DNA from 3 places in the Kitasatospora sp. NPDC023118 genome. Region 3 is predicted to be linked to each of the others. Evidence: riboswitches for the same ligand, from Rfam matches in the RefSeq annotation. Region 3 holds a riboswitch; each other region holds the start of a gene.
The links. Region 3 has a riboswitch for cyclic di-AMP ahead of ACZ3UD_RS12300 (M23 family metallopeptidase). Riboswitches for the same ligand answer to the same signal wherever they lie in the genome.

Region 1 (7,123 bases), on a different contig from region 3:
CTCTCCGGCATCCGGCTCTGGCGCTCCACCCGCGCCGCGGCGGCCCTGCCGCCCACCGTGGTGCTGGACAAGACCCCGGCGCTGCCGCCCGCCTCCTCCTACCCGGTCCGCCCGGGCATCGCGTACGAGCAGGACCTGCTGGACGGCATCGACCACCCCGCCGGCCGTTGACCCTCGGGCCCGGCCGGGCGCCGGCCGCCCTGGCTAGCCCTTCAGGGACGAGACCTCGGCCAGCCAGAGCGCGGTGAACTCGGCCAGCCCGACGCCCAGCTCACCGCGCGACAGCCGGTCGATCCGGTGCTCCCGGTCCTCGCCCTGCCCGTCGCCCGCGCCGACCGCCCGGTAGAAGGCGACCAGCCGGTCGGTCCCCCAGCGACGGGCGATCAGGTCGCAGGCGAGCCAGGACTGCTCGTAGGCCTGGGCGATGCCGGTGGAACCGGCGGTGAAGTCCGCGTCGGCGGGCAGCGCGGTGGGCAGCTTCCCGGCCGCGACGTCCCGGGCCAGCTCGGGGGCGATCTGCTGGGGGCGGCGGCCGGAGTCCCGGTAGGCGGTCCAGTCGGCGACGCCCTCGGAGAGCCACAGCGGGGTCCAGCCCCGGGTGTCGGCCCTGGTCGCGACGTGGGTGGCCTCGTGGGTGACGACCACCTGCCGGCCGAAGTCGCTGAGCCGCCCGAACGCCTCGGGGTTGACCACCACCCGGTCCACCGGGGTGTGCCAGGGCGCGCCGGGGGCGGCCACGGTGACCGCCGCCATGCCCGTCCAGCCCGCCGGGTCGGCTTCCAGCAGCCGGGCGAACTGGGTCTCGGTGGCGGGCAGTTCGAGCAGCAGCCGGCCCGGCCAGGCGCCGCCCCACACCGCGCTGACGGCCGGCACCGCCTTGTCCCCGACCGCGACCAGCCCGGCCGGGTCCGGCCCGTCGGCCAGGCCGAGCACCAGGCAGTGCGCGCCGGGGGCGGTACGGGCCGGGCCGAGGTCCCACAGCGCCGGGGGCCCGCTCACGGCCTCCTCCCGCTCGACCCGCCAGCCTCCCGCCTCCCGGACCAGCGCGATCCGGCGCGGGTACACCACCGGGTACTCGTCGTAGCCGGCGATCCGCACCGCCAGTTCGACGGCGGCGGTCAGCCGGTCCGGCCCGTCGGCCGCCGAAGACCCCTGACCGGGCGACAGCACCAGGTTGCGGTAGACCGCCTCGGCCCCCGTGAGCCCGGACCAGGCGGGCAGTGAGCGCGCCCGCGCCGCCAGCAGATCGGCCACCTCGGCCCGCTGGTCGGCCGGCCGCCCGGCCGGTGCCGGCGGCGCGGCCGGGGGCAGCGACAGCTGGGCCAGCCCGCCGGCCGCCAGCAGCAGCGCAGCGCGCCGGGACAGCACGCGACCGGGTATGTCGGCCGGGTCGGAGGGCGTCGCGCTCAGAGCCTGACCACCCCGGTGACCGGCATCGCGTTGACGCTCTCGTACCGCACCTTGGCGCCCGGGTAGGGGGCGTGCACCATCACCCCGCCGCCGGCGTACATCCCGACGTGGTGCATGTCCCGGTAGAAGATCACCAGGTCTCCCGGCCGCGCTTCGGAGAGGCTGATCCGCTGCCCGGCGTACGCCTGGGCCTGCGAGGTGCGCGGCAGGGTCACTCCGGCCTGCCGCCAGCTGTAGTACATCAGACCGGAACAGTCGAAGGCGCGGGGCCCGGCGGATCCGTAGACGTACGGCGAGCCGATCATCCGCACCGCGGCGGCCAGCGCGGCCGCCCCGCGCTCGGAGGCGGCCGGGGTGGTGCCGAGGTCCAGCCGGTCGGTGCCGCGGGTGGCGCGCCGCTCGGCGTCGTTGGCGTCCTGGACGACCATCCGGGCCCGCTCGGCCGCGCCCAGGCTGTTGAGCAGCTTCTGCGCCTTGACCAGCCGCTGCTGGATCTGCTGCTTGTTCTCGACCAGCGAGCGCCGGGCCTGGTCCAGTTCGGCGAGCTTGCCCGCGGTCTCGGTGCGGCGCTGGTCGAGCCTGCGCTGACGGCTGACCAGCTCGTGCAGCGTCTCCCGCTGCCGCTCGGCGGCCTGCCCGAAGGTGCGGGCACGGGCGAGGTAGGACTCGGGGTCGCTGGAGAGCATCAGCTGGGCGGTCTGGGTCATCCCGCCGCCGCGGTACTCGGCCCCGGCCACGGTCGCGAGGTCCCCGCGCAGCTGGTTGAGCTGGTCCTGGCCGGCGGCGACCTCGCCCTGCAGGAGCGTGGTCTCGGCCTGGAGCCGCTTCTGCGCTTCCTGCGCGGCGTTGCACTTCTCGGACGCCTGCTCGGCCTCGTCGTACAGCTGCTCGACCTGCGCCTTGACGTCTCTGCGGTCGGGTGTGCCCGGTGCGCCGGGAGCGGCCTGGGCGCTGCCGCCGGCCGTCACACCCAGGGCCGTGGTGGCGGCCGCGGTCAGCACCAGCGCACGGACGAGCAGTTGGGAACGACGGTGCACGGACATGGCGGCAACGGCTCCAATCCTGCGGCGCGGCCCCGCGGCCGCGCCCCAGCGGGCGGCCGTCGAGCGGGAGTCCGGTGGCAGACGTTAGCGAGTCAGGGCAAGCGAGTCCAAACCCCTCCAGACCCGAATATTTGATTCCTAATCGGACATCCGCTCGATCCGTCGGAAAAGCCGCAGGCCCGGCCCTCCGTGATGGTGGGCCGGGCCCGAACGGCCTGGGCGGGGATCAGACCCGCACGATGGAGGCCAGCGGCATGTTGGAGACCGCCTCGTAGCGGACCGAGGCACCCGGCTTGGGCGCGTGCAGCACCTGGCCGTTGCCCGCGTAGATGCCGACGTGGTGGGCGTCGCTGTAGAAGATCAGCAGGTCGCCGGGCTGGGCCTGGGAGATGTCCGAGCCGATCCGGGTGCCGGCGCCGGCCTGCTCCTGCGAGGTGCGCGGCAGCGACACGCCGACCTGGTTGAATGCCCAGACCATCAGGCCGGAGCAGTCGAAGGAGCCCGGGCCGGTGGCGCCCCACACGTAGGGGCTGCCGACCTTGCCCGCGGCGGCGGCCAGCGCGGCGGCACCGTGCGAGCTGCCGGGGGCGGCCGGCTTGGCGACCGGCGAGGCCGAGGAGCCCGAACCCGAGCTGATGTCGGTGCGGCCGCTGTCGCGCGAGGCGCGGTCGGCGGCGGCCTGCTGCTGGGCGGCCTTGGCGGCGGCGTCGGCCTGGGCCTTGGCGTCGGCCGCGGCCTTCTCCTCGGCCTGACGGATCGCCTGGCGCTCCTGCTCGGTCAGGGTGTTGAGCAGGTCCTGCGCGGCCTTCAGCTTGTTCTGGACCTCCTCCTTGGAGGTCTTCAGCTGCTGGGTGGTGGACTCCAGCTCGGCGAGCTTGCCCTGGGCCTCGGTGCGGTCCTGGTCGAGCTTGCGCTGCTCCTCCTGGAGCTGCTTCAGCTGGTTCTTCTGGGTGTCACCGGCCTGGTTGAGCGCACCGGCCTGGTTGAGGAAGTTGTCCGGACTGGAGGAGAGCATCAGCTGGACGGTCGGGGATATGCCGCCGTTGCGGTACTGCTCACCGGCGATCTCGGCGAGCCCGCCCTGCATGTCGGTCACCTGGGCCTGCTGCCGGGCCACCTGGTCCTGCAGGCCGGAGACCTGCTTCTCCAGGGCCTGCTGCTTCTCCTGGGCGGCGTTGTACTTCTCGGTCGCCTGCTCGGCCTGCTCGTTGAGCTGGTCGACCTGCTCCTTGACCTGGTCCTTGGTCGGCTGCGGGTCGGCGTGCGCGCCGGACTGCGCGGAGAGGGCGACGGCTGCCGCGGCAACACCGGTCAGGATCGAGACACGGGCGCGACTGGCGGGCTTGGGACGACGATGGGACGCCACGAAGGCGGACTCCTTCTTCCTACGTCCGCCTACCGGGTGAGCTGACGGGTTCGGGCCGGAAGCATGCCCTACGACGCCTCACGGCCGTTCCATCGGCCGACCTGGCGCCGATTCACCCCGGAGGAACGTGGTTCCCCGGCTCCGCTCCGCAGCGCCCCCGACCACTGGGCTCCCCTGTCGGACAGTCGTTTCGACCTGCCCCGCTGTTTCGCGAACTCGACGGTAACCACCGCCGCCACCCCGGCTGGGTGATCGACAGTGCGGTGGTTCGAGGCACGACCCTAGTAACTGAACCGTGATCCGTTCAAATCCTTGTCAGAAAAAAGACGGAAGATTTCCCGTGTTCTTTTGTGAAAATGACCGATGGTGATCGCCGCCGCACGCAAAGCTGATCAGGCCTCATCAGCCGACCACGGAACGGGCAAACCCGAAGCGCCACGCCCGGCAGGAGGGTGGCGCGGATCACAGGGCCGGAACCCGGACTTTCGGGCGTGTCGGGCCGTCAGACCCGGCGGATCGTGTTGATCGGCATCGCGTCGGCCTTCATCACCTTCACCACGTCACCGGTGTGCGGCGCGTGGACCACCATGCCGTTGCCGATGTACATCCCGACGTGGTGCCGGTCACTGCCGTAGATCACCAGGTCGCCCGGCTGGGCCTGGTCCAGCGAGGGCACCCGGGTGCCGACGTTGCCCTGCTCCTGCGAGGTGCGCGGCAGCGAGACGCCGGCCTGGGCGTACGACCAGACCATCAGACCCGAGCAGTCGAAGGTGCTCGGCCCGGTGGAGCCCCAGACGTACGGCGAGCCCTGCTTGCTCATCGCCTTGGCGACGGCCACGGCCGCGTAGCCGCTGGCCGGCGGCAGGCTGCTGAGGTCGACCCGGGCGCTGCCGCGCGAGGCACGGTCGTCCTGCTGCTGCTGGGCCTTCAGCGCGGCGCGGTCGGCGGCGCTGAGCGAGTTCAGCAGGTCCTGGGCGGCCTTCAGCTTCTGGTTGACGTCCGACTTGGCCTGGTTCAGGTCCTTGGTGGTGGAGTCCAGCGAGGACAGGACGGCGGCGGCCTCCGCCTTCTCCTGGTCCAGCCGGCGCTGCTGGTCGAGCAGGCTCTTGAGCGCCTCGGTCTGGCTGGCGCTGGCCTGCTGGACGCTGGAGGCCTTCTCCAGGTAGCCGGACGGGTCGGAGGAGAGCATCAGCTGGACGGACGGGTCGATGCCGCCGGTGCGGTACTGGTCGCCCGCCACCTCGGCCAGGCCCGTCTGCAGCTGGGTCATCTGGTCCTGGCTGCGGGCCACCTGGTCCTGCAGCTGATCGGCCTGCTTGCGGAGCTGGTCGGCCCGCTCCTTGGCGCCGTTGTACTTCTCCGCCGCCTGCTCCTGCTCCTGCTGGAGCTGGTCGATCTGCGCCTTGACGTCGTCCTTGTTCGGCTGCGGCGCCGCGTGCGCGGCCACCTGGGCGGAGAGGGCGACCGCGGTCGCAGCGGCAGCGGTGAGCACGGAGACCCGCGCGCGGCTCGGCTGCTTGGGACGGCGGTGGGAGGCCAAGGGAGCGGCTCCTTCTTCCATCGGACTCACCTGATCGGATGAGATTCCGGAAAATAGGTTTGACGCCAGACCCTAGTGAAGATCTATCCGTTTTGCCACTCCCCCGAAGGCGTGAACTCCGGTCCCCACGCTGACTTCACGGGATCCGCACACCTCGCAAAACGCGCGCTGACCGGCCTTCACGCCGTCCGACCCGAGGTCAGGGCCGGGCCAGCCGGTTCAGCAGCAGCACCGAGGCCACCGGGCGCGCGCCCGCCTTCCGCACGCCCTCCGCGACCTCCCGGTCGGCGGACACCACCACCACCGGACGGCCCTGCGGCTCGGCCCGCACCAGACGACGGATCAGCTCGTCCGCGGTCTCCCCGGTCCGACTGAACCGTACCCGAACCCCGCGCGGTGGCGCCATGATCACCGGAACGTCCAGGTCCTGCCCGTCGAACACGCAGGTGACCTCCGCCTGGGTGCGCTGGGCCAGCATCGCCAGCCCGCCCAGCAGCCGGATCCGCTGCTGCTCCAACGGCAGCGTCGGATAGCCGGTCTTGGTCACGTTGTAGCCGTCCACCACCAGGTGCACCTGCGGGATCGCCAGCAGCTGGTCCAGCAGCGCCGGATCGTCCTCGGCCAGGCCGCGCCGGGCCACGTCGTGCGGCGAGGCCGCCCCCGGCACCACCGCCTCCACCAGGTCCGCCGGGCGGATCTGGGAGACCGGCAGCGCCAGCTCCCGCTGCAGCCCCTGCGCCGACTGCAGCACGGTGTCCAGCAGCAGCCGCAGCCGCATGTCCTCGACGCCGCGCCCCTCGCGGGCCGAACGGCGGCCCTGCTCGGCGGCGTTCTCCAGCTCGGACACCCGGTGCCGCAGCCGCCGCGCCTCGCTCTCGGCCGCGCTGCGCTCGGCCACGGCCTGCGCCTTCGCGGCCTCCAGTTCCCCGGTCACCCGCCGGGTCTCGGCCTGCGCCCGGCGGGTGTCGCTCTCCAGCGAGCGCACCTTCTTGCGCAGCGACTCGGCCTCCCGCCGGACACCCTCGAACTCCGCGCGCTGCCGGTCCAGGTCGCTCCGCGCGGCCGCCCGCACCTCGGCCAGCTCGGCCTGCAGCTTCTCCACCAGCCGGGTGGCCTCCGCGGCCGCGTCCTCGGCGCCCGCCCGCTCGGCCTCCTCGCCGGCCTCGGCGACCAGCCGGCTCCAGCCGGCCGAACGCACCAGGTAGGCGGCGGCTGCGACGTCCATCGGATCGGCGGCACCGGGAACGGTGCCCGACTCCAGCGCCTTCACCAGGTCCGGCTGGCCCAGCCGCAGCCGCTCCGCTATCCGCACCCGGAAGGCCGGCTCGGACTCCAGCGCCGCCGCCAGCGCGGTGGCCGCGTACTTGGCGCGCCGCGCGGGGGTGAACTTGACGTACTGACGCAGGCTCTGCGGCAGCTCCCCGGGCGGCAGCCCGCCCAGCGCGTCCGAGGCCAGCCCGACCACCCTCCGGCGCACCCCCTCGGGCAGCGGCCGGTCGAGCTTCTCGACCGCACGCTCCGCAGCGGCGTCGGCATCGCCGGACTCACCTGACTCACCGGACTCCGCGGTCTCCGGCGCAGCGGCCGCCGGGAGGGGGGTCTCCGTGCGAGGGTTCTCCGTGAGAGGGGTCTCGGACGGGACCGCCTCGGCGCCCGGCTCCGGTGCCGGCGCAGCGGGCTGAAGCCCCTGCGCTTCGGCGGGCTCCTTCGCTGCGTCCACCACGTCCTCGGCTCCGATCCTGGTCCAGCGGGTGCGGCCGCGGC
Region 2 (7,123 bases), on a different contig from region 3:
CTCGGCGCGGAGTGCGCCCGCCTCTCCGACCTGGTCGACGCCGGGCGCCACACCGAGGTCCTCGGCCTCGCCGCCGGCCTGCTGCCCCGCGCCGAGGCCGACCTCGGCGAGAGCGCGCCCCTGGTCCGCACCATCCGCACCATCTACGCCCGCACCCTCCTCCACGAGGGCCACCCCCAGCAGGCCCTCCCCGAGTACCGCCGCCTCGCCGCCACCGCGGACGGCGGCCCGCACGGCCCCCAGGGCCTCGACCACCGCTACCGCGCCGCCCTCTGCCTCGACCGACTCGGCCACGGCCCCGAAGCCCTCGCCGAGTACCAGGCCCTGCTTGCCGCCCACACCGCCCGCCTCGAATCCGGCCTCGACACCGACCCCGAGCGCGCCTACGACCTCCGCGAACGCATCGGCCTCCACCTCGCCGCCACCGGCGACCCCCAGAACGCGTGGCACTGGCTCCTCCAGCTCCTCCTCGAACGCGAACGCCGCGACGGCCCCCACCACCCCGCCGTCCGCCGCCTCCGCCAATCCCTCACCACCCTCCACCCCCACCACTCCACCCCCTGGCCTCCCACCCGCTGACCCCCGACCTGTCCCTGCCGCAAGCAGGAGGCCGGTGGGCTCGGGTGGTTCTGGCCGCGTCGGCAGCTGCGGCATGCCGTCGGTGCGCTGACCTCGCTCGTCGTGCTGGCTCCAGCCCCTTGCACCCGGTCGCCCGCCGCCCCGCCGGTCCCTTGGCGTCAACCATCCGCCGCTTGTGCAGGAGTGGGAGGTCGGTGGGTTCGACTTCTCGCGTCGGTCGGTGGGTTTCTCGCGCCGGTCGGTGGGTCCGGCTCGGCAGGCGGCTTTGGCGGGCCGTTGGTGGGTGGGTGCTGCGGGTGTTGCTGTTCGGGGAGTGGGAAGTCGGCGGGTTCGACTCCCCGCGCAAGTCGGTGGGTCCGACCTGGCGGACCGCCAGATCGGGGCCCGATCTTCCGCGGGTGTCGGAGGGCGGTGGGTCGGGTCGGGCGTGTCGTTCGGGAGCCGGGGCCCGGGGGCGGGAAGTCGGCGGGACCGACGGGTCCGCCCGCGGCCCGGCCCGTTCCGCCGAGGGGCGGGTAGGTTCGAGGTGTGACGACGAATGTTCCGCGCGCGAAGTTGATCCTGCTGACCACCACCCACCGGGTGGCTCCCGGGTTGCTGGCGTGGCCGGCCTGGGAGGCGTTGCGGTCGGCCGGGCGGGTGCTGGTGGGGGCGGAGGGGCATCCGCAGGTGGCCGCGGTGCGGCAGGCCGGGGTGGCGGTCGAGGTGGCGGCGGCGGAGTCGGCGCCGGCCTTGGCGCGGATGCTGACCGAGCAGCCGGCCGGGGCGGGGCCGACGGTGTGGCTGGGGAGCCCGGACGGGGATCCGGGGCTGACGGACGCGCTGGCGCGGCTGGCGGTGGAGCACGCCGGGGAGGTGCCGGAGATCGAGGTGCTGCCGGGTTCGTACGACCTGCCCGGCTCGCGGCTGCTGGACCTGGTGTCGGTGATGGACCGGCTGCGCTCGCCCGGGGGGTGCCCGTGGGACGCCGAGCAGACGCACGAGAGCCTGGTGAAGTACTTGGTCGAGGAGGCGTACGAGCTGGTCGAGGCGATCGAGGAAGGCGACCGGGACACGCTGCGCGAGGAACTGGGCGACGTGCTGCTCCAGGTGTTCTTCCACTCCCGGATCGCCGAGGAGCACCCGACCGGGCCGTTCACCATCGACGACGTGGCCGGGGACATCGTGGAGAAGCTGGTGTACCGCCACCCGCACGTGTTCGGGGACGTCGAGGCCGAGGGCGCCGCCGAGGTGGAGGCGAACTGGGAGCAGCTGAAGGCGGCGGAGAAGGCGGACCGGGAGTCGGTGCTGGACGGCGTGCCGGCCGGGCTGCCGGCGCTGGCGTACGCGGCGAAGCTGGTGTCCCGGGTGCGCCGGGCGGGGTTCGAGGGCGTGCCGGACGAGCCGTACGAGCTGCCGGCGGAGCTGACCGCGGAGTCGGCGGGCCGGCTGCTGCTGGCGGTGGCGCAGCGGGCGCACGACGCCGGGGTGGACGTGGACGCGGCGCTGCGCTCGGCCGCGCGGGGCTACCGGGACGCGGTGCGCGCGGCCGAGGGGCTCAAGCCGGAGTAGCGACTCAGGCCGCCGTGGCGGTGTGCCCGGTCGGGCGCCGCTGCGGCGGGACGAGCTCGCCGATGGCCTCGCCGATCAGGGCGAGGAGTTCGGCGAGGCGCTCCAGGTCGAGGTGGTCGGGCAGGTCGGCGAGGGAGACGATTCGCTCGCCGTTCGGGCCGGCGACGCAGAAGAGGTCGATCGGCCCGAGGTGCTTCTCGGCGGTGTCGACCAGGGCGGCGACGTCGCTGGGGCGGCGGATGTCAGCGGCGACGCCGACGACGGGGCAGCCCGGCCGGTCGAGTTCGGCGGCGAGGTCCTCGGCGACACCGACATGGGTGTCGGCGATCAGCATCCCGGCGGCGCCGGCCGCGGTGAACCGGCGGGCGAGGCCGGCTCCCGAACCGCCGTCGAGGACCGCGATGACGACGACTGCCCCGCTGACCCGCATGGCCTGCTCCTCCCTGTGGGCGACACCGCACCGGCGCCCACGCATACTGCGGAGGATCGTAGGCACGACCTGACCCTCCGCAACAGGGATTACCCCGCAGGTGACCAGACTCACGCCCGGCACCCGGCCAAGAGCTGTCCAAGAGCTGTCCACGGACCGTCCACTGGCCGTCCACGGAGCGTTGGCGACCCGCTCGCGCGCCGTTCGCGAGGTGTTGACGGTCGGGAACGGTCAGGACGCGCCCGACCCAGCGGTTACGGTCGACCCATGCCTGCTCAGCCCGACGCCGCCCAGCCCGCCCCGCAGCTCTTCACCTGGGAGTTCGCCGCCGACCCGTACCCGGCCTACGCCTGGCTGCGCGAGCACGCCCCGGTGCACCGCACCAGGCTGCCGAGCGGCGTCGAGGCCTGGCTGGTGACGCGGTACGCGGACGCCCGGCAGGCGCTGGCGGACAGCCGGTTGTCGAAGAACCCGGCGCACCACAGCGAGCAGGCGCATCGCACCGGCCGGGTGGGCATCCCGGGGGAGCGGCAGGCGGACCTGATGACCCACCTGCTGAACATCGACCCGCCGGACCACACCCGGCTGCGCCGGCTGGTGTCCAAGGCGTTCACGCCGCGCCGGGTGGCCGAGTTCGAGCCGCGGGTGCAGCAGCTCACCGACCGGCTGATCGACGGCTTCGCGCAGCGCGGCTCGGCGGACCTGATCCACGAGTTCGCCTTCCCGCTCCCCATCTACGCCATCTGCGACATGCTGGGCGTGCCGGCCGAGGACCAGGACGACTTCCGCGACTGGGCCGGGATGATGATCCGACATGGCGGGGGCCAGCGCGGCGGCGTGGGACGGGCGGTGAAGCGGATGCGGGCGTACCTGCTGGAGCTGATCCACCGCAAGCGGGCGGACCTCGGTGACGACCTGATCTCCGGTCTGATCAGAGCCAGTGACCACGGCGAGCACCTGACCGAGAACGAGGCGGCCGCGATGGCCTTCATCCTGCTGTTCGCCGGTTTCGAGACGACCGTCAACCTGATCGGCAACGGGACGTACGCGCTGCTGCGCAACCCGGGGCAGCGGGCGCTGCTGCAGGAGTCGGTAGTGCGCGGGGAGACCGCGCTGCTGGAGACCGGGATCGAGGAACTCCTGCGCTACGACGGGCCGGTGGAACTGGCGACCTGGCGGTTCGCGACCAGGCCGCTGGCCATCGGCGGGGTGGACATCCCGGTGGGCGATCCGGTGCTGGTGGTGCTGGCGGCGGCGGACCGCGACCCGGCCCGGTTCGCGGAGGAGAACACCCTCGACCTGGCCCGAACCGACAATCCCCACCTGGGGTTCGGGCACGGCATCCACTACTGCATCGGCGCCCCGCTGGCCCGGCTCGAAGGACGCGCCGCGCTGGCCACGCTGCTTTCCCGACTGCCCGATCTGCGACTGGCCGAAAGCCCGGAGAATCTCCGCTGGCGGGGTGGTCTGATCATGCGCGGATTGCGCGAACTTCCGGTCGAATTCAGTCCCGAGATCCGCTCTCCGCATGCGCTTCCTGAGGCCCCGACACGCTGACTGGACGTCGTTGACGCGCTCCTGATGGCGGTGTGAACACCCATCAATCCGGACAAACAGGCGCAGTTGGTAGGCGATTGATCACATGCCGTAATTTCTGTGTGATGTCGGTGATATGAGCTTGTGATTGGTCTGAGGATCTGTCTAGTCTCCCTGGAGTTCGCAGCTGCGGACCTCGTGCGCGGAACGCCGAATCCTGCCCGCCGCGCCACGGGAAACCGACCAGACCCTTGGGCAGGGGCGGGGGAACCAGGTTTGTTGCCGTCCCCCACGGCTTGGGGTGAAGCCGCCCGAGCGGAACGTCTCCGCGCACGGCGGCCGGGCCACCTCCCGGTCCGAACCCGACAGCTCACCTCGCAGGCGTGCGGAGAGGGACCCTTCATGCTGTTCGTTGGAACTGGCCGTCACCGTCGTCGCACCCAGGCCGAGAAGGCCATCGCCGTCGCCGGTGTGGCCGGCGTCGGACTCGCGATGCCGCTCCTCGCCGCCACCGGCGCCTCCGCCGCCCCGGCCTCCGCCTGGGACTCCGTCGCCCAGTGCGAGAGCGGCGGCGACTGGAGCATCAACACCGGCAACGGCTTCTACGGCGGCCTGCAGTTCACCTCCAGCACCTGGAAGGCGTACGGCGGCACCGCCTACGCGCCGCAGGCCAACCAGGCCAGCAAGGGCCAGCAGATATCGGTCGCCGAGAAGGTGCTGGCCTCCCAGGGCCCGGGCGCCTGGCCGGTCTGCTCCGTCAAGGCGGGTCTGAGCAAGGGCGGTGCCCCGGCCGCGGTCGACACCTCCTCGGACGCCAAGCCGCAGTCCGCCCCCCAGCAGCAGACGCCCAAGCAGCAGGCCCCGAAGCAGCAGGCCCCCAAGGCGGACGCGAAGCCCGCCCAGCCGTACGCTCCGAAGCACGCCGCCCCGAAGCAGGCCGAGAAGCCCGCCGAGCAGCCGGTCCAGCAGTACGTTCCGAAGCACGCCGCCCCGCGCGCCGCCCAGCCGGCCCAGGCCGCCCCGGCCGGCCACGACTACACCGTCCACTCCGGTGACACCCTGTCGAGCATCGCCGCCGCCCAGGGCGTGTCCGGCGGCTGGCAGGCGCTGTACGACGGCAACCGCGGCACGGTCGGCGGCGACCCGAACCTGATCATGCCCGGCCAGGTCCTGCACCTCGGCTGAACCGGTCGGTAGGGCCTCGGCCGAGACGGTCCGTAGGACCTCGAACAGCACCCCGGGGACGAAGGGGGCCGCGCCCGGCCCCCTTCGTCCGCATTCGTCCGCGCCGGGGGCTGGGGGGACAAGCTGGGACAAGCAGGTGAACTACCGGTGGGTAGCAGGGCCACACGCCGAGACGGGACCGAGGCCAACGTGGCCCCGGGAGCCCGGGCGGTTAGGCTCTGGTCGTAACGACTCCGCAATCGTCCCGCCGACAGCACCACCGTCAGCCGGACCCTGCTCCCGCAAGGAGATGCCTCGTGCCGTCCATCGATGTCGTCGTAGCCCGTGAGATCCTCGACTCGCGCGGCAACCCCACGGTCGAGGTCGAGGTCGGCCTCGACGACGGAAGCACCGGTCGTGCCGCTGTCCCGTCGGGTGCCTCGACCGGCGCCTTCGAGGCGCTGGAGCTGCGCGACGGTGACAAGAACCGCTACTTCGGCAAGGGCGTCGAGAAGGCCGTTCTGGCCGTCATCGAGCAGATCGGCCCGGAGCTCGTCGGCTACGACGCCACCGAGCAGCGCCTGATCGACCAGGCCATGCTCGACCTGGACGCCACCCCCGACAAGTCCTCGCTCGGCGCCAACGCCATCCTGGGCGTCTCGCTGGCCGTCGCGCACGCCGCGTCCGAGGCCAGCGACCTGCCGCTGTTCCGCTACCTGGGCGGCCCGAACGCGCACGTCCTGCCGGTCCCGATGATGAACATCCTCAACGGCGGCTCGCACGCGGACTCCAACGTCGACATCCAGGAGTTCATGATCGCCCCGATCGGCGCGGAGTCCTTCTCCGAGGCCGTCCGCTGGGGCGTCGAGGTCTACCACACCCTCAAGGGCGTGCTGAAGGACCGCGGCCTGTCCACCGGCCTCGGCGACGAGGGCGGCTTCGCGCCGAACCTGGACAGCAACCGCGAGGCCCTGGACCTCATCATGGAGGCGATCCAGAAGGCCGGCTACGTGCCCGGCCGTGACGTCGCGCTGGCCCTGGACGTCGCCTCCTCCGAGTTCTACCAGGACGGCGCCTACCAGTTCGAGGGCAAGGCCCTCTCGGCCGCCGAGCTCATCGAGTACTACGCCGAGCTGGTCGCCGCCTACCCGCTGGTCTCCATCGAGGACCCGCTGGACGAGTCGGACTGGGACGGCTGGAAGGCCATGACCGTCAAGCTGGGCGACAAGGTCCAGCTGGTCGGTGACGACCTGTTCGTCACCAACCCGGCCCGCCTGGCCAAGGGCATCGAGACCGGCACCGCCAACGCGCTGCTGGTGAAGGTGAACCAGATCGGCTCGCTGACCGAGACCCTGGACGCCGTCGAGCTGGCCCAGCGCAACGGCTACCGCTGCATGATGTCGCACCGCTCCGGCGAGACCGAGGACGTCACCATCGCCGACCTGGCCGTCGCCACCAACTGCGGCCAGATCAAGACCGGTGCCCCGGCCCGCTCCGAGCGCGTCGCCAAGTACAACCAGCTGCTGCGCATCGAGGAGATCCTCGACGACGCCGCCGAGTACGCCGGCCGCGGCGCCTTCCCGCGCTTCCGCTTCGCGGACCAGTAAGCACAGTCGCTTCGCGGACCGGTGAGCACAGTCGCTCCGCGACCGGTGAGCACAGCAAGCACGAGGGCTGAGCAGCCGAGCTAGCGCAAGCCTGACCGGTGCCCCGCCGCACACCCCGTAGGGTGGACGGCGGGGCACCGTCGCGACCAGGAGGGGATACGGGAGATGGCTGGCTGGAGGATCCCGGGCTTGGCGGCCCGACCTCGGTTCACGAGCCGGGCGACCGTCCTCGTCCTGGTGCTCTGCTCCCTGGTGG
Region 3 (7,123 bases):
CCGGGTGCCGACCCCGCACATGGAAGTACCCGACCACCGCGAAGGAGCAGAGCGTCTGCACGACGAGGATCGCCATCGTCCCCAACAGCGCGAGCAGCGTGTACAGATGGACGTACGGATCCATCCCCGCCGCCAGGAAGGCCACCACCAGCACGGCCGCGATCACCGACTGCACCACCGAGGCGAGGTACGGCGAGCCGTGCCGCGGGTGGGTCCGGCCGAGCGCCGGGTGCAGGAAGCCCTCCCGCCCGATCGCGTACAAGTACCGTGCCGCGCACTGGTGGAAGGCCATCGCGCAGGCGAACGAGCCGGTGACGACCAGCCATTGGAACACCGTCACCGCCCAGGCCCCCAGGTGCGCGCCCAAGGGGTCGAAGAACAGGCTGTTCCCGTCCTTGCCCGGCACCGTCCCGCTCGCCACCGCGATCGCATGCTCGACTCCGTTGCCGGACACGATCATCCAGGACACGAAGACGTAGAACAGCCCGATCCCGACCACCGACACCAGGGTGGCCCGCGGCACCACCCGCTTCGGGTCGCGCGACTCCTCCCCGTACATCGCGGTCGACTCGAAGCCCACCCAGGACCAGAATGCGAAGAACAGCCCCAGCCCGGCCGCCTCCGCGCCCGAACTCCCAACCCCCTTAATGGCGTTCAGCGGATTCACCGCCTCACCCACGATCCCGTCCGGCCCGCCGCCGGAGGCCAGTACGGCCAGCGAGACCGCGCCCAGCACCCCGATCTCCAGCACCAGCGCCACCCCGAGCACCTTCGCCGTCAGGTGCAGGTCGAACCACGCCATCACCCCGATCACGGCCACCCCGAACAGCGCGTACCAGCCCCAGCCGAGGTCCACCCCCAGCCGCGAACGGACCAACCCGCGCAGCGAGTACGCGAAGAAGCCGATGATCGAGGCCTCGAAGACGATGTACGCCATGACCGCGAGCAGCCCCGAGGCCATCCCGGCGACCCGGCCCAGCCCGTGCGAGATGTACCCGTAGAACGCCCCGGCGGCCGTGATGTGGCGGGCCATCGCCACGTACCCGACCGAGAACACCGTGAGCACCACGGTCGCCACGATGTACGCGGCGGGCGCGCCGACCCCGTTGCCCTGCCCGACGACGATCGGCAGGTTCCCGGTCATCGCGGTGATCGGGGCCGCGGTGGCGACCGCCATGAACACCACGCCCACCAGGCCCACCGAGCCCGCCTTCAACCGGTCGACCCCGCCCGCGCCGGACCGTTCCCCGACCGCGTCCCCGCTCCCGACCGCCATTCGGCCTCCTCGTCCGTCCAAACCCTCGCGCCCGCGGAGCAAGGCCGGGCGCCGACTGCCCGACAGCATCGCGCGACCGGGACCGCACCCGAAAGACGACGGATCTCGCCAGAGGCGGCAGGAGTTGACGCCCAGTTCGACCACTCGAACTCACCCGGATCCGCAAACGGCAACGGCCGGCCCGGCTCCACGAGGGGTCCTCACGAAGCAGGGCCGGCCTTGGGCGTGTCCCGCGCCCATGTCCACCGGTGCGGCGATCACCCGGTCGAGCGGTCACCCGACATGACCATCCCGGGCGGTCGATTCGCCCCGCACCAGCGGTGGTTCCTGAAACCCGCGGTCAGCGCGGGGTCCGAACAGGGTCTGCGCAGCGTCAGAGCGCGACGCCGTGCGCCCGCAGGTAGGTGACCGGGTTGATGTCCGAGCCGTACTCCGACCCGGTGCGGATCTCGAAGTGCAGGTGCGGCCCGGTCACGTTGCCGGTGGCGCCGGAGAGGCCGAGCCGCTGGCCGACGGTGACGGTCTGACCGATCTTCACGCCGATCACGGAGAGGTGCGCGTACTGGGCGTACTTGCCGTCGGCGAGCTTGATCTCGACCTGGTTGCCGTAGGCACCGCCGTTGCCGGCCTTCACCACGACACCGTTGGCGACCGCGCGCACCGGGGTGCCGGTGGAGGCGACGAAGTCCTGGCCGGTGTGGTGGCCGGAGGCCCACATCGAGCCGGCCACGCCGTAGGCCTCGCCCAGCACCGGGTTGGCCAGCGGGGCGACATAGCCGGAGGTGGCGGCGACCGGGGCGGCGGTGACAGCCTGGGCCGGAGCGGCGTTCTGAATCTGGGCCTGGACCTGGACGCCCGGCTTGGCGGCCTCGGTCTGAACCTGTATCTGAGCGTCGGCGGCGGCGGGAGCGCTCTGGGTGACCGGGGCGGTCGGCTCAGCCGGGGCCGCGGGCTTGACCGGGGCGGCCGGCTCGGCGGTGTCGGCGTGGGCCGCGAGCGACAGCCACTGACCCGGGAAGATCAGGTTCGGGTCGGCGCCGACCACCGAGCGGTTCTGCTCGTACAGCGCGGGCCAGCCGCCCTCGACGTTCCTGGCGTCGGCGATCTTGGACAGACTGTCGCCGCCGACGACGCGGTAGCTCTCGTGGGCGGCCGCAGGGGCCGACTCGGCGTCCGCGGCTGCGGCGTGCTGCACGACCGAGGCGGCCGGGGCGTTGTGGGCCTGGGCGCTCATCGCGGTCACGAGCGGCAGGGCGAAGGAGACACCGGTGACGGCGGTGGCGATGCCGATGCGGGCGGCGCGGGGCAGGGCGATACGACGAGCCTGAGCAGGCATGGGATTCCTCTCCGACGCCTGCGAGGTGAGCTGTCGGGTTCGGGCTGGAGTTGCCCGGCCGCATGCGCGGCTTCACCCCGAGCCGGCCCTGGACGTTCGCGCTGAACAGCGCGGACTCCGGTCCGGCGACTTACCTGTGGGTCCCCCGCTCCTGCCGTGCAGAGCTCAGTTCGAACCACCGGGCAGCGGCAGGACTCGGCGTTCCACCCGGTGGATCCACCCGGGCTGGCCAGGTGGTCGCTGAACTAAAACCCATCCGTTCGGGTGAAGCAATGTCGATCTCTTGAACCGGCGACAACCTCCCGAGGCGCGGTCACCCTCCGCATGGCCCGTTGTGCGGTGCGTACACAATCCATTCACTCGGCGCCACTGATCCACGACCCTGCGCCGACCTCGGCAGCCCAGCGCGACCCTCCGCTCACGCACCGCCCACCCCGGACACACCGCCCGGTGACCCTTGTCACGTGCACCCCGCCGGGCGCAGGATCAGGCCGTGGCCACCTCAACGGCCGGCACCCTGCGCCTGGGCACCGCGCAGGGCCGCTGGGTTCTCCTGGCAACGGTGCTCGGTTCCAGCATGGCGATGCTCGACGGCACCGTGGTGAACGTCGCCCTGCCCCGGATCGGCTCCGACCTCGGCGCCTCCCTGGCGTCCCTGCAATGGACGCTGAACGCCTATCTGCTCACCCTGGCGGGCCTGATCCTGCTCGGCGGCGCGCTCGGCGACCGGTACGGGAGGCGCAAGGTCTTCCTGATCGGCGTGGTCTGGTTCGCCGCCGCCTCCGCGGCCTGCGCCGTCGCCCCGAACATCAACGTGCTGATCGCCGCCCGCGCCGTCCAGGGCATCGGCGGGGCACTGCTCACCCCCGGCTCGCTCGCCATGCTCCAGGCGGTCTTCCATCCTGACGACCGCTCGGCGGCGGTGGGCCTGTGGTCCGGCCTCGGCGGGGTGTCCGCGGCCATCGGCCCCTTCCTCGGCGGCTGGCTGGTGGACGGCCCCGGCTGGCGCTGGATCTTCCTGCTGAACCTTCCGCTGGCCGCCGCCGTGATCGCGGTCACCTCCCGCTACGTCCCGGAGAGCCGCGACGAGTCCGCCTCCGGCCGCTTCGACGTGCCCGGCGCACTGCTCGCCGCACTCGCCCTCGGCGCGATCACCTACGCGCTCACCGCCGCCGGGGAGGGCCTGTCCCCCGCCGTCTGGCTCACCGGCGCGATCGGCCTGCTGCTCGGCACCGCCTTCGTCACCGTCGAGCGCCGCGCACCCGTTCCGATGCTGCCGCTCGGACTGTTCTCGTCCCGGCTGTTCACCGCCGTGAACCTGGTCACCCTCTGCGTCTACGCGGCCTTCAGCGGGGTGTTCTTCCTGCTGGTGGTCCAACTGCAGATCGTGTCCGGCTTCTCGCCCCTGGTCTCGGGCTTCGCCCTGGTGCCGATCACGGTGCTGATGCTGACCCTGTCGGCGCGCGCCGGCCGCCTCGGCAAGCGGATCGGCCCACGCATCCCGCTCACCGTCGGCCCCCTGCTCTGCGCCGCCGGGGTGCTGCTGATGCTGCGCACCGGTCCCGGCTCCTCCTACTGGGCGGACGTGCTGCCCGCCGTCGCGGTGATGGGCAGTGGGATGACCCTGCTGGTCGCCCCGCTGACCGCGACGGTGCTGGCCGCCGTCGACGTACGGCACGCGGGCATCGCCAGCGGCGTCAACAACGCCGCCGCCCGCGCGGCCGGCCTGCTCGCGGTGGCCGCCCTCCCGGCGCTGGCCGGCCTGAGCGGCGATGCCTACCGGGTGCCGTCCTCGGTGGACTCCGCCTTCCACACCGCGATGCTGATCTGCGCGGGCCTGCTGGTCGGCGGCGGGCTGATCGCCTTCGCCACCGTCCGGGGCAACGTGCTCACCCCGGACGAGCGCCCGGTCGCCGAGCCGAACTGCGACTGGCCCTGCGCCACCACCACCCCGCCGCTCGACCCCGGACACACCAAGACGCCCGAGGGCCCTGCCACCGGAACGGTGGCAGGGCCCTCTCCAGACAGCTGACGCCGTATCAGAGGATGTCGGCCGGCGCGTACTTGGCCGCCTCCGGGTAGGCCACCGCGACGGCCTCCACCCGGCGGACCACCTCGGCGACCTGCGCCCCGGCCGCACCGGTGAACGACAGCCTGTCGGCCAGCAGCGCGTCCAGCGCGGCCCGGTCCAGCGGGATCCGCTCGTCGGCGGCCAGCCGGTCCAGCAGCTCGTTCTCCCGGGCGCCCGCGCGCATGGCCAGCGCGGAGGCGACGGCGTGTTCCTTGATGACCTCGTGCCCGGTCTCCCGGCCGACGCCCGCGCGCACCGCGCCCATCAGCACCTTGGTGGTGGCCAGGAACGGCAGGTAGCGGTCCAGCTCGGCCTCGACGACGGCCGGGAAGGCACCGAACTCGTCGAGGACGGTCAGGAAGGTCTCCAGCAGGCCGTCGAAGGCGAAGAAGGCGTCCGGCAGCGCGACCCGGCGCACCACCGAGCAGGAGACGTCGCCCTCGTTCCACTGGTCGCCGGCCAGCTCGCCGGTCATCGAGGCGTAGCCGCGCAGGATCACGGCCAGGCCGTTGACGCGCTCGCAGGAGCGGGTGTTCATCTTGTGCGGCATCGCGGAGGAGCCGACCTGACCCTCCTTGAAGCCCTCCGTCACCAGCTCGTGGCCGGCCATCAGGCGGATGGTCTTGGCCAGACTGGACGGCGCGGCGGCCAGCTGGACGAGGGCGGTGAGCACCTCGAAGTCCAGCGAGCGCGGGTAGACCTGGCCGACGCTGGTCAGCACGTTCTCGAAGCCGAGGTGCCCGGCGACCCGGCGCTCCAGCTCGGCCAGCTTCTCGGTGTCGCCGCCGAGCAGGTCCAGCATGTCCTGGGCGGTGCCGACCGGGCCCTTGATCCCGCGCAGCGGGTAGCGGGCGATCAGCTCCTCCAGGCGGCGGAAGGCGACCAGCAGCTCGTCGGCGATCGACGCGAAACGCTTGCCCAGGGTGGTGGCCTGCGCGGCCACGTTGTGCGAGCGGCCGGCCATGACCAGCTCGGAGTGCTGGGCGGCGAGGCTGGCCAGGCGCACCAGCACGGCCACCGTACGGTCCCGCACGTGCTCCAGGGACTGGCGGATCTGCAGCTGCTCGACGTTCTCGGTCAGATCCCGGGAGGTCATGCCCTTGTGGATCTGCTCGTGGCCGGCGAGCTCGCTGAACTCCTCGATGCGGGCCTTCACGTCGTGGCGGGTGATCCGCTCACGGGCGGCGATCGAGCCGAGGTCGACCTGGTCGATCACCCGCTCGTAGTCGGCGACGGCGTTCGCCGGCACCTCGACACCGAGGTCCTGCTGGGCCTTCAGGACGGCGAGCCACAGGTGGCGCTCAAGGACCACCTTGTGCTCGGGGGACCACAGCTGGGCCAGGGTCGCCGAGGCGTACCGGGAGGCCAGGACATTGGGGATCTGGGGCTTCGCGCTCACGCTTCGCAAGCCTAACAGCCGAGGTCACGCCGAACGTCGGCGGCTGGGGAGGCCGGGCCGGAATCCGCACACGGCCCGGACGGACTCGCCGTTCCGCTCGCCGAACCGCCCGCGCCCGTCGGCACCTTGGACATCATCGCGCCGGACGGCCCGCTACTGCTGCGCGCCGCCCGTCCGACCGGCCAGCACCGGCAGGACCTGCGCGCAGATCGAGTGCAGGGCGACCCGCTGCTCGTCGGTCATCGCCTCGAAGGCCTGGTGGGTGCGGGCCATCTCACCGCGGATGCGGTTCAGGATCTCCCGGCCCTCGTCCGTGATCACCACGATCTTCACCCGGCGGTCACCGGCCGCCGCCTCGCGGTTGGCCAGGCCCAGCGACTCCAGCCGGTCCACGATCCCGGTCACGTTCGACGCGTCGCAGCCCAGCCGCCCGGCCAGCGCCCGCATCGGCACCGGCTCCTGCACCGAGCCCAGCGCCTTGGCCTGCGAGGAGGAGAGCCCGTGCCGGGCCGCGGCCGCCGCGAAGTCCTGGAAGTACGCGGCGCCGACGGCGGCCAACGCCTCCATCAGCTCGGCGTTGGTCGGTACGGTCGTCGTCGAGGTCGAACCCATGGGGCCAGCGTACGGCCCAGTGCTTCAGTAACTCAAGCTTTGACCACGGCAACCGTCGGCGAGCCGCCTCACAGCACCGCCATTCGGAGCAGTATCGCAGCGGATCAGCACCGATCGAAGCGGATCAGGGTCTGATCAGAGCACCAGCTGGTCGAACAGCCGCCGCAGCTCCGCGTCCGGGTCCGCGGTCAGCCCGGTGTGCACCGGCCCCGGCTGGACGATCGCGCTGCGCGGCGCGGTCAGCCAGCGGAACCGCTGCCCGGGGCTGTCCGAGGCCGCCGGACCGGCCGACGGCCCACCCAGGCAGACCGCCTCGATCCCCTGCAGCGCCCGCCGCACCCCCTGCACGTCCGCCACCGGGTCCAGCGCCAGCAGCCGGGCCTGGTCCAGGTGCGTCCGCGCGGCCAGGTGCGCGCTCTGCCGGCAGTA

Region 1: linked by a shared signal. The riboswitch ahead of ACZ3UD_RS00400 (NlpC/P60 family protein) and the one ahead of ACZ3UD_RS12300 (M23 family metallopeptidase) in region 3 are both predicted to bind cyclic di-AMP.
Region 2: linked by a shared signal. The riboswitch ahead of ACZ3UD_RS09375 (transglycosylase family protein) and the one ahead of ACZ3UD_RS12300 (M23 family metallopeptidase) in region 3 are both predicted to bind cyclic di-AMP.

The regions. Positions count from the first base shown of each region.
Region 1 covers NZ_JBVHHW010000001.1:90,880-98,002, reverse strand. The annotation lists gene ACZ3UD_RS00415 (glycosyltransferase 87 family protein) at 1-171, shown strand, start outside; gene ACZ3UD_RS00410 (hypothetical protein) at 205-1,368, opposite strand; gene ACZ3UD_RS00405 (C40 family peptidase) at 1,407-2,453, opposite strand; gene ACZ3UD_RS00400 (NlpC/P60 family protein) at 2,680-3,819, opposite strand; cyclic di-AMP (ydaO/yuaA leader) riboswitch at 3,830-3,983, opposite strand; gene ACZ3UD_RS00395 (C40 family peptidase) at 4,322-5,359, opposite strand; gene ACZ3UD_RS00390 (NYN domain-containing protein) at 5,559-7,082, opposite strand.
Region 2 covers NZ_JBVHHW010000005.1:284,209-291,331, forward strand. The annotation lists gene ACZ3UD_RS09355 (protein kinase domain-containing protein) at 1-579, shown strand, start outside; gene ACZ3UD_RS09360 (nucleoside triphosphate pyrophosphohydrolase) at 1,108-2,130, shown strand; gene ACZ3UD_RS09365 (SDR family NAD(P)-dependent oxidoreductase) at 2,135-2,560, opposite strand; gene ACZ3UD_RS09370 (cytochrome P450 family protein) at 2,828-4,117, shown strand; cyclic di-AMP (ydaO/yuaA leader) riboswitch at 4,328-4,494, shown strand; gene ACZ3UD_RS09375 (transglycosylase family protein) at 4,499-5,281, shown strand; gene eno (phosphopyruvate hydratase) at 5,578-6,867, shown strand; gene ACZ3UD_RS09385 (FtsB family cell division protein) at 7,057-7,123, shown strand, end outside.
Region 3 covers NZ_JBVHHW010000008.1:33,815-40,937, reverse strand. The annotation lists gene ACZ3UD_RS12305 (APC family permease) at 1-1,276, opposite strand, end outside; gene ACZ3UD_RS12300 (M23 family metallopeptidase) at 1,650-2,612, opposite strand; cyclic di-AMP (ydaO/yuaA leader) riboswitch at 2,615-2,788, opposite strand; gene ACZ3UD_RS12295 (MFS transporter) at 3,106-4,644, shown strand; gene purB (adenylosuccinate lyase) at 4,652-6,082, opposite strand; gene ACZ3UD_RS12285 (MarR family winged helix-turn-helix transcriptional regulator) at 6,236-6,694, opposite strand; gene ACZ3UD_RS12280 (DUF3037 domain-containing protein) at 6,830-7,123, opposite strand, start outside.